4 regions of the Pantoea sp. GABEPS69 genome follow, and region 1 is predicted to be linked to each of the others. Evidence: predicted binding sites of a transcription regulator. Region 1 holds the regulator's gene; each other region holds the start of a gene.
The links. The regulator PurR, encoded in region 1, represses purine synthesis genes. The targets are predictions, from matches to a motif close to CANGCAAACGTTTGCNTG.
Positions count from the first base shown of each region.

Region 1 (2,203 bases):
GTGCGCGAAGGCCGCGAGGTTATCAAAAAAATGCTCGCCACCCGCAGGCAGTGCCAGCAGCTGGCCAACGGCTGGCGCGGGCAGCTCAGCATCGCGGTCGATCGCATCGTGAAGCTGCCACGCAGCCGTCAGCTGGTGACCGACTTCTATCGACACTTTCCCGATATGGAGCTGCACATCAGCTATGAGGTGTTTAACGGCGTATGGGACGCGCTGGCCGACGGACGCGTCGACGTGGCGATCGGCGCCACCCAGGCGATCCCGGTCGGCGGGCGCTTTTCCTTTCGCGATATGGGCGCGCTGAACTGGCGCTGCGTCGTGGCGCGCCACCATCCGCTGACGCAGCAGCCGCAGCTCGACGACGACGCGCTGCGCGTCTGGCCGTCGCTGGTGCTGGAGGATACCTCGCGCGCGCTGCCGCGCCGCATGACCTGGACGCTGGATAACCAGCGCCGACTGGTGGTGCCGGACTGGCAGGCGGGGCTGGCGTGCGTGCTGGATGGCTTATGCGTGGCGATGATGCCGGGCCATCTGGCGCGTCCGCTGCTGGATAAGGGCGAGCTGGCGGAGCTGACGCTGCCTGCACCCTTTCCGGAAAGTCACTGCTGCGTGAGCTGGTCGGAGGCGCGCGCATCGCCGGCGCTTAGCTGGTTGCTCAGCTATCTCGGCGATGCGCAAACGCTCAATCAGGAGTGGTTAAGCGAGGATTAACGGCGGTAGTCGCGGAACGGGCCGTCGCCGACCGAGCGGCGCTCAATCAGCGTGGGATGCACTTCGATGGTCTGCGACACTTCGCGTTTGCTGGTGATGCGATCGAGCAGCATCTCCAGCGCCTTCTCGCCCAGCTGGGCTTTAGGCTGATGCACGGTGGTCAGCGCCGGAGTGAAGTAGCGCGCGTTGCGCACGTTGTCATAGCCGATCACCGAAATATCCTGCGGCACGCGCAGTCCCATCTCGTCGGCGGCGCAGATCGCGCCCATCGCCATAATATCACCGCCGCAAAAGATCGCCGTCGGGCGCTGCTTCTGCTGCAGGATCTGCTGCATCGCCTGATAGCCCGATTCCGGTTCGAAATCGCCCTGTACGATCCATTCGGGACGCACCGCGATGCCTGCTTCCTCCAGCGCTTGCAAAAAGCCCGCATGGCGCCCGCCGCCGGTGTTGCGCTCCAGCTGGCCGGGAATGGCGCCGATATCGCGATGGCCGCGTTCAATCAGATAGCGTCCCGCCAGATAGCCGCCCTGGAAAGCGTTATCGAGCACGGTGTCGGTAAAATCGCCGCGCGATTCGCCCCAGTCCATGACCACCATCGGAATATTGCGGTTCTCTTCCAGCATCTTCAGCAGATCGTCCGGATACTCGGAGCACATCACCAGCAGGCCGTCGACGCGCTTCTGCGCCATCATCGACAGATAGGCGCGCTGCTTTTGCAGATCGTTGTGGGCGTTGCCAAGAATTAAGGTGTAGCCCCGCTCGAAGCAGTGGTGCTCGACCGCTTCGATGATTTCCGCAAAATAGGGCGCTTCGCTGGAGGTGGCAAGCAGCCCCAGCGTTTTAGTGTGGTTGACCTTCAGGCTGCGCGCCACGGCGCTGGGCGAATAGTGTAATTCCTGAATCGCCTGCCAGACGGCGTTGCGCGTCTCTTCCGCAACGAAGCGCGTTTTATTGATCACGTGGGAAACGGTGGTGGTGGAAACACCCGCGCGCTTCGCGACATCTTTAATTGTTGCCATTAAAAAGAGACTCCAGAACTTATCAATAACCCACTGATAAGCATAATGTTAAACGTTTGCGTCCGCTAAGAGAGTTTTCTGTTAATTCGCTACAGTTTTTGTCGGTGAAATACTCACTGGGCAGGACAAAACAGGGGCTGTTGCGTACGAACGGTACGGGCGTTGCGTCAGTTGCGCAACAAAGCCGGGGATTCTAACAAGGCTTGCGGGATAAAACGAGATTTTTACCGACAACTATGGGAAAATCGCACAAGACCCTGATAATTGTGTGGATAAGGAGAGGAAATGAGCACCGATTTGAAACTGGCATTAATGACCACCGGCGCGGCGCTGCTGATGATTGTGGCCTTTAGCTTTACCGCCGTCATGCACTAACAGACAGCGATAAAAAAACCGGGATTATCCCGGTTTTTTTTCGCGTTTAGCGAATGGTTTTCGGCGTCATTACCCGGCGCGCGCCGATATAGTGA
Region 1 covers NZ_CP118618.1:2,208,580-2,210,782, reverse strand. Annotated here, with positions in the region: gene punR (DNA-binding transcriptional activator PunR) at 1-711, shown strand, start outside; gene purR (HTH-type transcriptional repressor PurR) at 708-1,733, opposite strand; gene PVE98_RS10855 (YnhF family membrane protein) at 2,019-2,108, shown strand; gene PVE98_RS10850 (C40 family peptidase) at 2,155-2,203, opposite strand, start outside.

Region 2 (2,203 bases), 1.2 Mb from region 1:
CATGCAGCCAGCCGGAGACGGTGCCTTGCGCGTCGCGCTTCACTGCAATGCGGTAGCTTTTGCCGTTGCTGGTGTGGGTCAGCGAATACTGGCGATTCTGCTGAAACTCAAATTCGGCGGGATGCAGATGCACGGTGAGATACTGACCTGGTTTAAATGCCGCAACCGCGCCGCCGTCGACCGGGGTCAGTGTAAAACTTTTGATAACGGAACTTTGCGCTTCGATAGCGGCAATGCGGAAGGGGCGCGTGCCGCGCCAGCCGCCTGCCTGCTGCTCGGTTTCCTGATAAATCGCCTCTTCGCGCTGGATAAAGACATCGGCCAGCACGCCGTAAGCACGGCCCCATGCCGCCAGCACCTCATCGCCTGGATTTAGCAGCTCTTCAATCGTTGCCAGCAGGTTCTCGCCGACAATCGCGTACTGTTCCGGCTTGATCGCCAGGCTGGCGTGCTTCTGAGCGATCTTTTCGACGGCGGGCAGCAGCGCCGCCAGGTTATCGAGATTCGCGCCATAGGCGCAGATGGCGTTAAACAGCGCTTCGCGCTGGTTGCCGTTGCGCTGGTTATTCATATTGAAGACGTTTTTGAGTTCGGGATGCTGCGACAGCATGCGGTCGTAGAAGTGAGCCGTAAGCTTTGGTCCTACGGCGGCGACGGCGGGAAGCGTAGATTTCACGGTGGCGATGGTTTGTGCGTCAAGCATGGGAATACCTCAGGCTGCGTAAAGTTGCATTTTAAATGCATGTTATAATCGTACCCCTGAGGTTGTAAATAACCCGCTGCTAAATCGGGCGATCTCGCTGGCAAGGTTTAAGTACAAATTGAAAAAATCTACGTCACAACCTGATGAAAAATCGTGAAGAGCCTGGCATAGAGAAAAGCGTAAAAAACCTTTGCCAGCGCCGAGCCAATCGTTTGCGTGCAAAGCGGAATTGGCGCTACCGTCACCTGGCAAAACGGTTTACACTGTTGGCCTTTGCTCCGTAAGGGAGCCTAAACCGCCGTTAAAAAGTTAGCTGAGTCAGGAGATGCGGATGTTAAAGCGTGAAATGAACATTGCCGATTATGATGCCGAGTTGTGGCAGGCGATGGAGCAAGAGAAAGTGCGTCAGGAAGAGCACATTGAACTGATTGCTTCTGAAAACTACACTAGCCCACGTGTAATGCAGGCGCAAGGTTCGCAGCTCACCAATAAATACGCGGAAGGGTATCCGGGAAAACGCTACTACGGCGGTTGTGAATATGTCGATATCGTTGAGCAGCTGGCCATCGATCGCGCGAAAGCGCTGTTCGGCGCCGACTTTGCCAACGTGCAGCCGCATTCCGGCTCTCAGGCTAACTTCGCCGTCTATACCGCGCTGCTGCAGCCGGGTGACACCATTCTGGGCATGAACCTGGCGCACGGCGGTCACCTGACTCACGGTTCGCCGGTCAACCTTTCCGGCAAACTCTACAACGTCGTACCTTACGGCATCGATGAGAGCGGCAAAATCGACTACAACGAGCTGGCGGAACTGGCGAAAACCCATCAGCCGAAAATGATCGTTGGCGGCTTCTCCGCCTATTCCGGCGTCTGCGACTGGGCGAAAATGCGTGAAATCGCTGACAGCGTCGGCGCTTACCTGTTCGTCGATATGGCGCACGTGGCTGGTCTGATCGCCGCTGACGTCTATCCGAACCCGGTGCCGCATGCGCACATCGTCACCTCGACCACCCATAAAACTCTGGCGGGCCCGCGCGGCGGCCTGATCCTGGCGAAAGGCGGCGACGAAGATCTCTACAAGAAACTTAACTCTGCCGTCTTCCCGGGCGGGCAGGGCGGTCCGCTGATGCACGTTATCGCCGGTAAAGCGGTAGCGTTTAAAGAGGCGATGGAGCCGGAGTTCAAAGCGTACCAGCAGCAGGTCGCGAAAAATGCCAAAGCGATGGTGGAAGTGCTGATCGCGCGCGGCTACGACATCGTGTCCGGCGGCACTCATAACCACCTCTTCCTGATCGATCTGGTGAGCAAGAACATGACCGGCAAAGAGGCGGACGCCGCGCTGGGCCGCGCCAACATCACCGTTAACAAAAACAGCGTGCCGAACGATCCGAAAAGCCCGTTCGTTACCTCCGGCGTGCGTATCGGTACGCCTGCCGTGACCCGTCGCGGCTTTAAAGAAGCGGAAGTCCGCGAGCTGGCCGGCTGGATCGCCGACGTGCT
Region 2 covers NZ_CP118618.1:980,384-982,586, forward strand. Annotated here, with positions in the region: gene hmpA (NO-inducible flavohemoprotein) at 1-703, opposite strand, end outside; gene glyA (serine hydroxymethyltransferase) at 1,035-2,203, shown strand, end outside.
Region 2: a site for PurR is predicted at 905-922, ahead of glyA (serine hydroxymethyltransferase). Genes of this name have one in related genera too.

Region 3 (2,203 bases), 1.6 Mb from region 1:
CGACGCGGTTATTAACCGCATCGCCTTCCTCCCCGCTGAAAGTACTTTACAACCCGAAGGCCTTCTTCATACACGCGGCATGGCTGCATCAGGCTTGCGCCCATTGTGCAATATTCCCCACTGCTGCCTCCCGTAGGAGTCTGGACCGTGTCTCAGTTCCAGTGTGGCTGGTCATCCTCTCAGACCAGCTAGGGATCGTCGCCTAGGTGAGCCGTTACCCCACCTACTAGCTAATCCCATCTGGGCACATCCGATGGTGTGAGGCCCGAAGGTCCCCCACTTTGGTCTTGCGACGTTATGCGGTATTAGCTACCGTTTCCAGTAGTTATCCCCCTCCATCGGGCAGTTTCCCAGACATTACTCACCCGTCCGCCACTCGCCACCCAAAGAGCAAGCTCTTCTGTGCTGCCGTTCGACTTGCATGTGTTAGGCCTGCCGCCAGCGTTCAATCTGAGCCATGATCAAACTCTTCAATTTAAGTTTGATTTGCTTAAACCAGTTAAGCGGTGCTCATCTGTAAAACGTCATAATGAATGTCATTATGTGTCCACTCGTGAGGCTTGATATTTTTTAAGCCCGAAGGCTTTGATATCTGCTCCCGAGTGCCCACACAGATTGTCTGATAAATTGTTAAAGAGCGGTGCAGTCAGCGGCGGAGCCTGCTGCTGCGAGGTGGCGTATATTACGCTACTCTCTGTGTCAGTCAAGCGTTTATTTTCGCTCTGACCGACGGTGACTTTCATCACCTCAACACCGCATTCCGTAAGCCGTTGTGCCGTGTCGATGGAGGCGCATTATAGGGAGTCGTTCAGAGAGCGCAACAGCTAAATTGCAGAAAAATGACCGTTCGCTGCATTCCACAGCAAAAGCCCGCCTTATACGTGATTACCCACAAAGTTATCCACAATGCATTTCAAAACGAATTTTTGCGAGCAGCACGCAAACGTTTTCGCTACAATGCCCCGCGACGTCACGGATGCCCCTTTTCGGGGCGTTACCTGAAGTTTCGCCTCTTTTTATTCATAAGAAGATCGCTAAGCTTGATGTAACGCTCTTATTTACGCGAAACAAAGCCAAGGGATAAAACCACCATGCAACAACGTCGTCCTGTACGCCGCGCTCTGCTGAGTGTCTCAGACAAAGCAGGTATCCTCGAATTTGCTCAGGCGCTCTCCAGCCGCGGCGTCGAACTCCTCTCTACAGGCGGAACCGCTCGCCTGCTGGCCGATGCGGGTCTCACCGTTACCGAAGTGTCTGACTACACCGGCTTCCCGGAAATGATGGATGGACGCGTCAAAACGCTGCACCCGAAAGTGCACGGCGGCATTCTGGGCCGTCGCGGCCAGGATGACGCCATTATGGCGCAGCACGCTATCGAACCTATCGACATGGTGGTGGTTAACCTCTATCCCTTCGCGCAGACCGTTGCGCGCGAAGGCTGCACGCTGGAAGATGCGGTCGAGAATATCGATATCGGCGGCCCGACCATGGTGCGTTCAGCGGCCAAGAACCATAAGGACGTGGCGATTGTGGTCAAGAGCAGCGACTACGACGCCATACTGGCCGAGCTGGACGCCAACGAAAACTCGTTGACGCTGGAAACCCGTTTTGACCTTGCGATTAAAGCGTTTGAGCATACCGCGGCCTATGACAGCATGATCGCCAACTACTTTGGCTCGCTGGTTCCTGCCTATCATGGCGAGCGCAATCAACCCGCTGGCCGTTTCCCGCGCACGCTCAATCTGAACTTCATTAAGAAGCAGGATATGCGCTACGGCGAAAACAGCCATCAGGACGCCGCCTTCTATATAGAAGAGAACGTGCAGGAAGCTTCGGTAGCGACCGCGCAGCAGGTTCAGGGCAAAGCGCTCTCCTACAACAATATTGCCGATACCGACGCGGCGCTGGAGTGCGTGAAGGCGTTCAGCGAAGCAGCGTGCGTTATCGTTAAGCATGCCAACCCCTGCGGCGTCGCCGCTGGCGCATCAATTCTTGAGGCTTACGAACGCGCGTATCAGACCGACCCGACCTCGGCCTTCGGCGGCATTATCGCTTTCAACCGCGAGCTGGACGAAGCGACCGCGCAGGCGATTATCAGCCGTCAGTTTGTCGAAGTGATCATCGCCCCTTCCGCCAGCGAAGCGGCGCTGAAAGTCACGGCGGCCAAGCAGAACGTTCGCGTGCTGATCTGCGGCCAGTGGCA
Region 3 covers NZ_CP118618.1:3,769,027-3,771,229, forward strand. Annotated here, with positions in the region: rRNA gene PVE98_RS18315 (16S ribosomal RNA) at 1-477, opposite strand, end outside; gene purH (bifunctional phosphoribosylaminoimidazolecarboxamide formyltransferase/IMP cyclohydrolase) at 1,092-2,203, shown strand, end outside.
Region 3: a site for PurR is predicted at 937-954, ahead of purH (bifunctional phosphoribosylaminoimidazolecarboxamide formyltransferase/IMP cyclohydrolase). Genes of this name have one in related genera too.

Region 4 (2,203 bases), 1.5 Mb from region 1:
CACAGCGGCGAATTGAAGGGTTCGCTGTTAGTCGCCGGCTCAAGCGGGAAGACGTCGATCGCGGCGCCCGCCAGGTGTTTGCTCCCCAGCGCGTCGCACAGCGCCGGAATATCGACCACGGTGCCGCGCGAAGCGTTGATCAGCAACGCGCCCTTCTTCATCTGCGCCAGCTCCTGCGCGCCGATCATATCCTGCGTCGAGGGGGTTTCCGGCACGTGCAGGCTCACCACGTCGCTCATATTCAGCAGGTCAGCGAGATGACGCACCTGCGTGGCGTTGCCGAGCGGCAGTTTGTTTTCGATATCGTAGAAATAAACATGCATGCCCAGGCTTTCCGCCAGTACGCCAAGCTGCATGCCGATATGGCCATAGCCGACGATGCCGAGCTTTTTGCCGCGCGCCTCAAACGAGCCGACGGCGTTTTTGTTCCAGATGCCGCGATGCGCTTTGGCATTCGCTTCGGGAATGCCGCGCAGCATCAGCAGCATTTCGCCGATAACCAGTTCGGCGACCGAGCGGGTATTAGAGAACGGCGCGTTGAACACTGGAATGCCGCGCGTCGCCGCCGCGTTAAGATCGACCTGGTTGGTGCCGATGCAGAAACAGCCTACGGCGACCAGTTTTTCCGCCGCGGCGAAAATCTCTTCCGTCAGTTGGGTGCGGGAGCGGATGCCGATGAAGTGCGCATCCCGAATGGAGGCTTTCAGCGCTTCGTCATCCAGCGCGCCTTTATGGAATTCGATGTTGGTGTAACCCGCCGCGCGCAGATTTTCCAGCGCGCTCTGGTGAACGCCTTCCACCAGCAGGAACTTAATCTTGTCTTTTTCCAGTGATACCTTTGCCATTTCCCCGACCCTATTGTGATTTCAACAATGGCCGCCATAAGCGCGCCTTCTGTCAAAATATCAAAATTTACGCCTGCGGCAATACAACCGATTGCCTTGCGCCCAGCATGGGCAAGCCTGAGGCCAGCACATTGCCGCACAAAATCGGGAGCTGAACGACGAACAAAGAACGAACCTGCTGTGGATGACGGTTATGTGACATAAGTCACCGAATTTAGGCAGCGAAAGAAAAGATGTTTTGCGCAGGGAAATAACCGGCGCGTTTAGCGCGCCGGACAGATCATTTTTCGATGGTTTTTACGCCGTCCGCCGTGCCGATCAGGGCGATATCGGCGCCGCGCGTAGCAAACAGGCCGACGGTGACTACGCCGGGCAGCGCGTTGATGCTTTTTTCCAGCGCGACGGGATCGAGGATCGTCAGGTTATGCACGTCGAGAATAATATTGCCGTTATCGGTAACGACATGCTGGCGATACTCCGGCAGGCCGCCGAGCTTAACCAGCTCGCGGGCGACGAAGGCGCGCGCCATCGGGATCACCTCGACCGGCAGCGGGAAATGTCCCAGCACGTCCACCTCTTTCGAGGCGTCGGCGATACAGATGAACTTGCGCGCGACGGCCGCCACGATCTTCTCGCGCGTCAGGGCCGCGCCGCCGCCTTTGATCATCTGCATCTGCGGGTTGATCTCATCCGCGCCGTCGACGTAGATCGCGAGATCGTCGATCTCGTTGAGATCGAAGACCGGAATCCCGAGCGCCTTCAGCTTGAGCGTCGACGCTTCCGAGCTGGAGACCGCGCCTTCAATCTGATGTTTCATGGTGGCGAGCGCGTCGATAAAGTGCGCGGCGGTGGAGCCGGTGCCGACGCCGACCACACTACCCGGCTGCACATATTTCAGTGCGGCCCAGCCTACGGCTTTTTTCAGTTCATCCTGGGTCATGATATGTTTAAAACCTGTGCGACAACGAAGTGCGCGTAGTATAAAGCAACGCCCGCCGAATGTGCGCGGCTGTTTCCGCTGGCGTGATCGCTTTGGAAGCCAGCCCGCAAAAAAGGCGACGCGCGGCGCAGGGAAAGCGCCTTCGACGCGCGCCAGATGAATATTTTGTGGCATAGTATCGTCCACCCTGAAGGAGAGAGAACAACAATGAAACGCCCCGATTATCGAACGCTTCAGGCGCTGGATGCAGTGATTCGCGAACGCGGCTTTGAGCGCGCCGCACAGAAATTATGCATTACGCAGTCGGCCGTATCGCAGCGTATCAAGCAGCTGGAGAACCTGTTCGGCCAGCCGCTGCTGGTGCGCACCGTGCCGCCGCGCCCCACCGAACAGGGACAGAAGCTGCTGGCGCTGCTGC
Region 4 covers NZ_CP118618.1:736,704-738,906, reverse strand. Annotated here, with positions in the region: gene serA (phosphoglycerate dehydrogenase) at 1-845, opposite strand, end outside; gene rpiA (ribose-5-phosphate isomerase RpiA) at 1,126-1,785, opposite strand; gene PVE98_RS03480 (LysR family transcriptional regulator ArgP) at 1,993-2,203, shown strand, end outside.
Region 4: a site for PurR is predicted at 926-943, ahead of serA (phosphoglycerate dehydrogenase). Genes of this name have one in related genera too.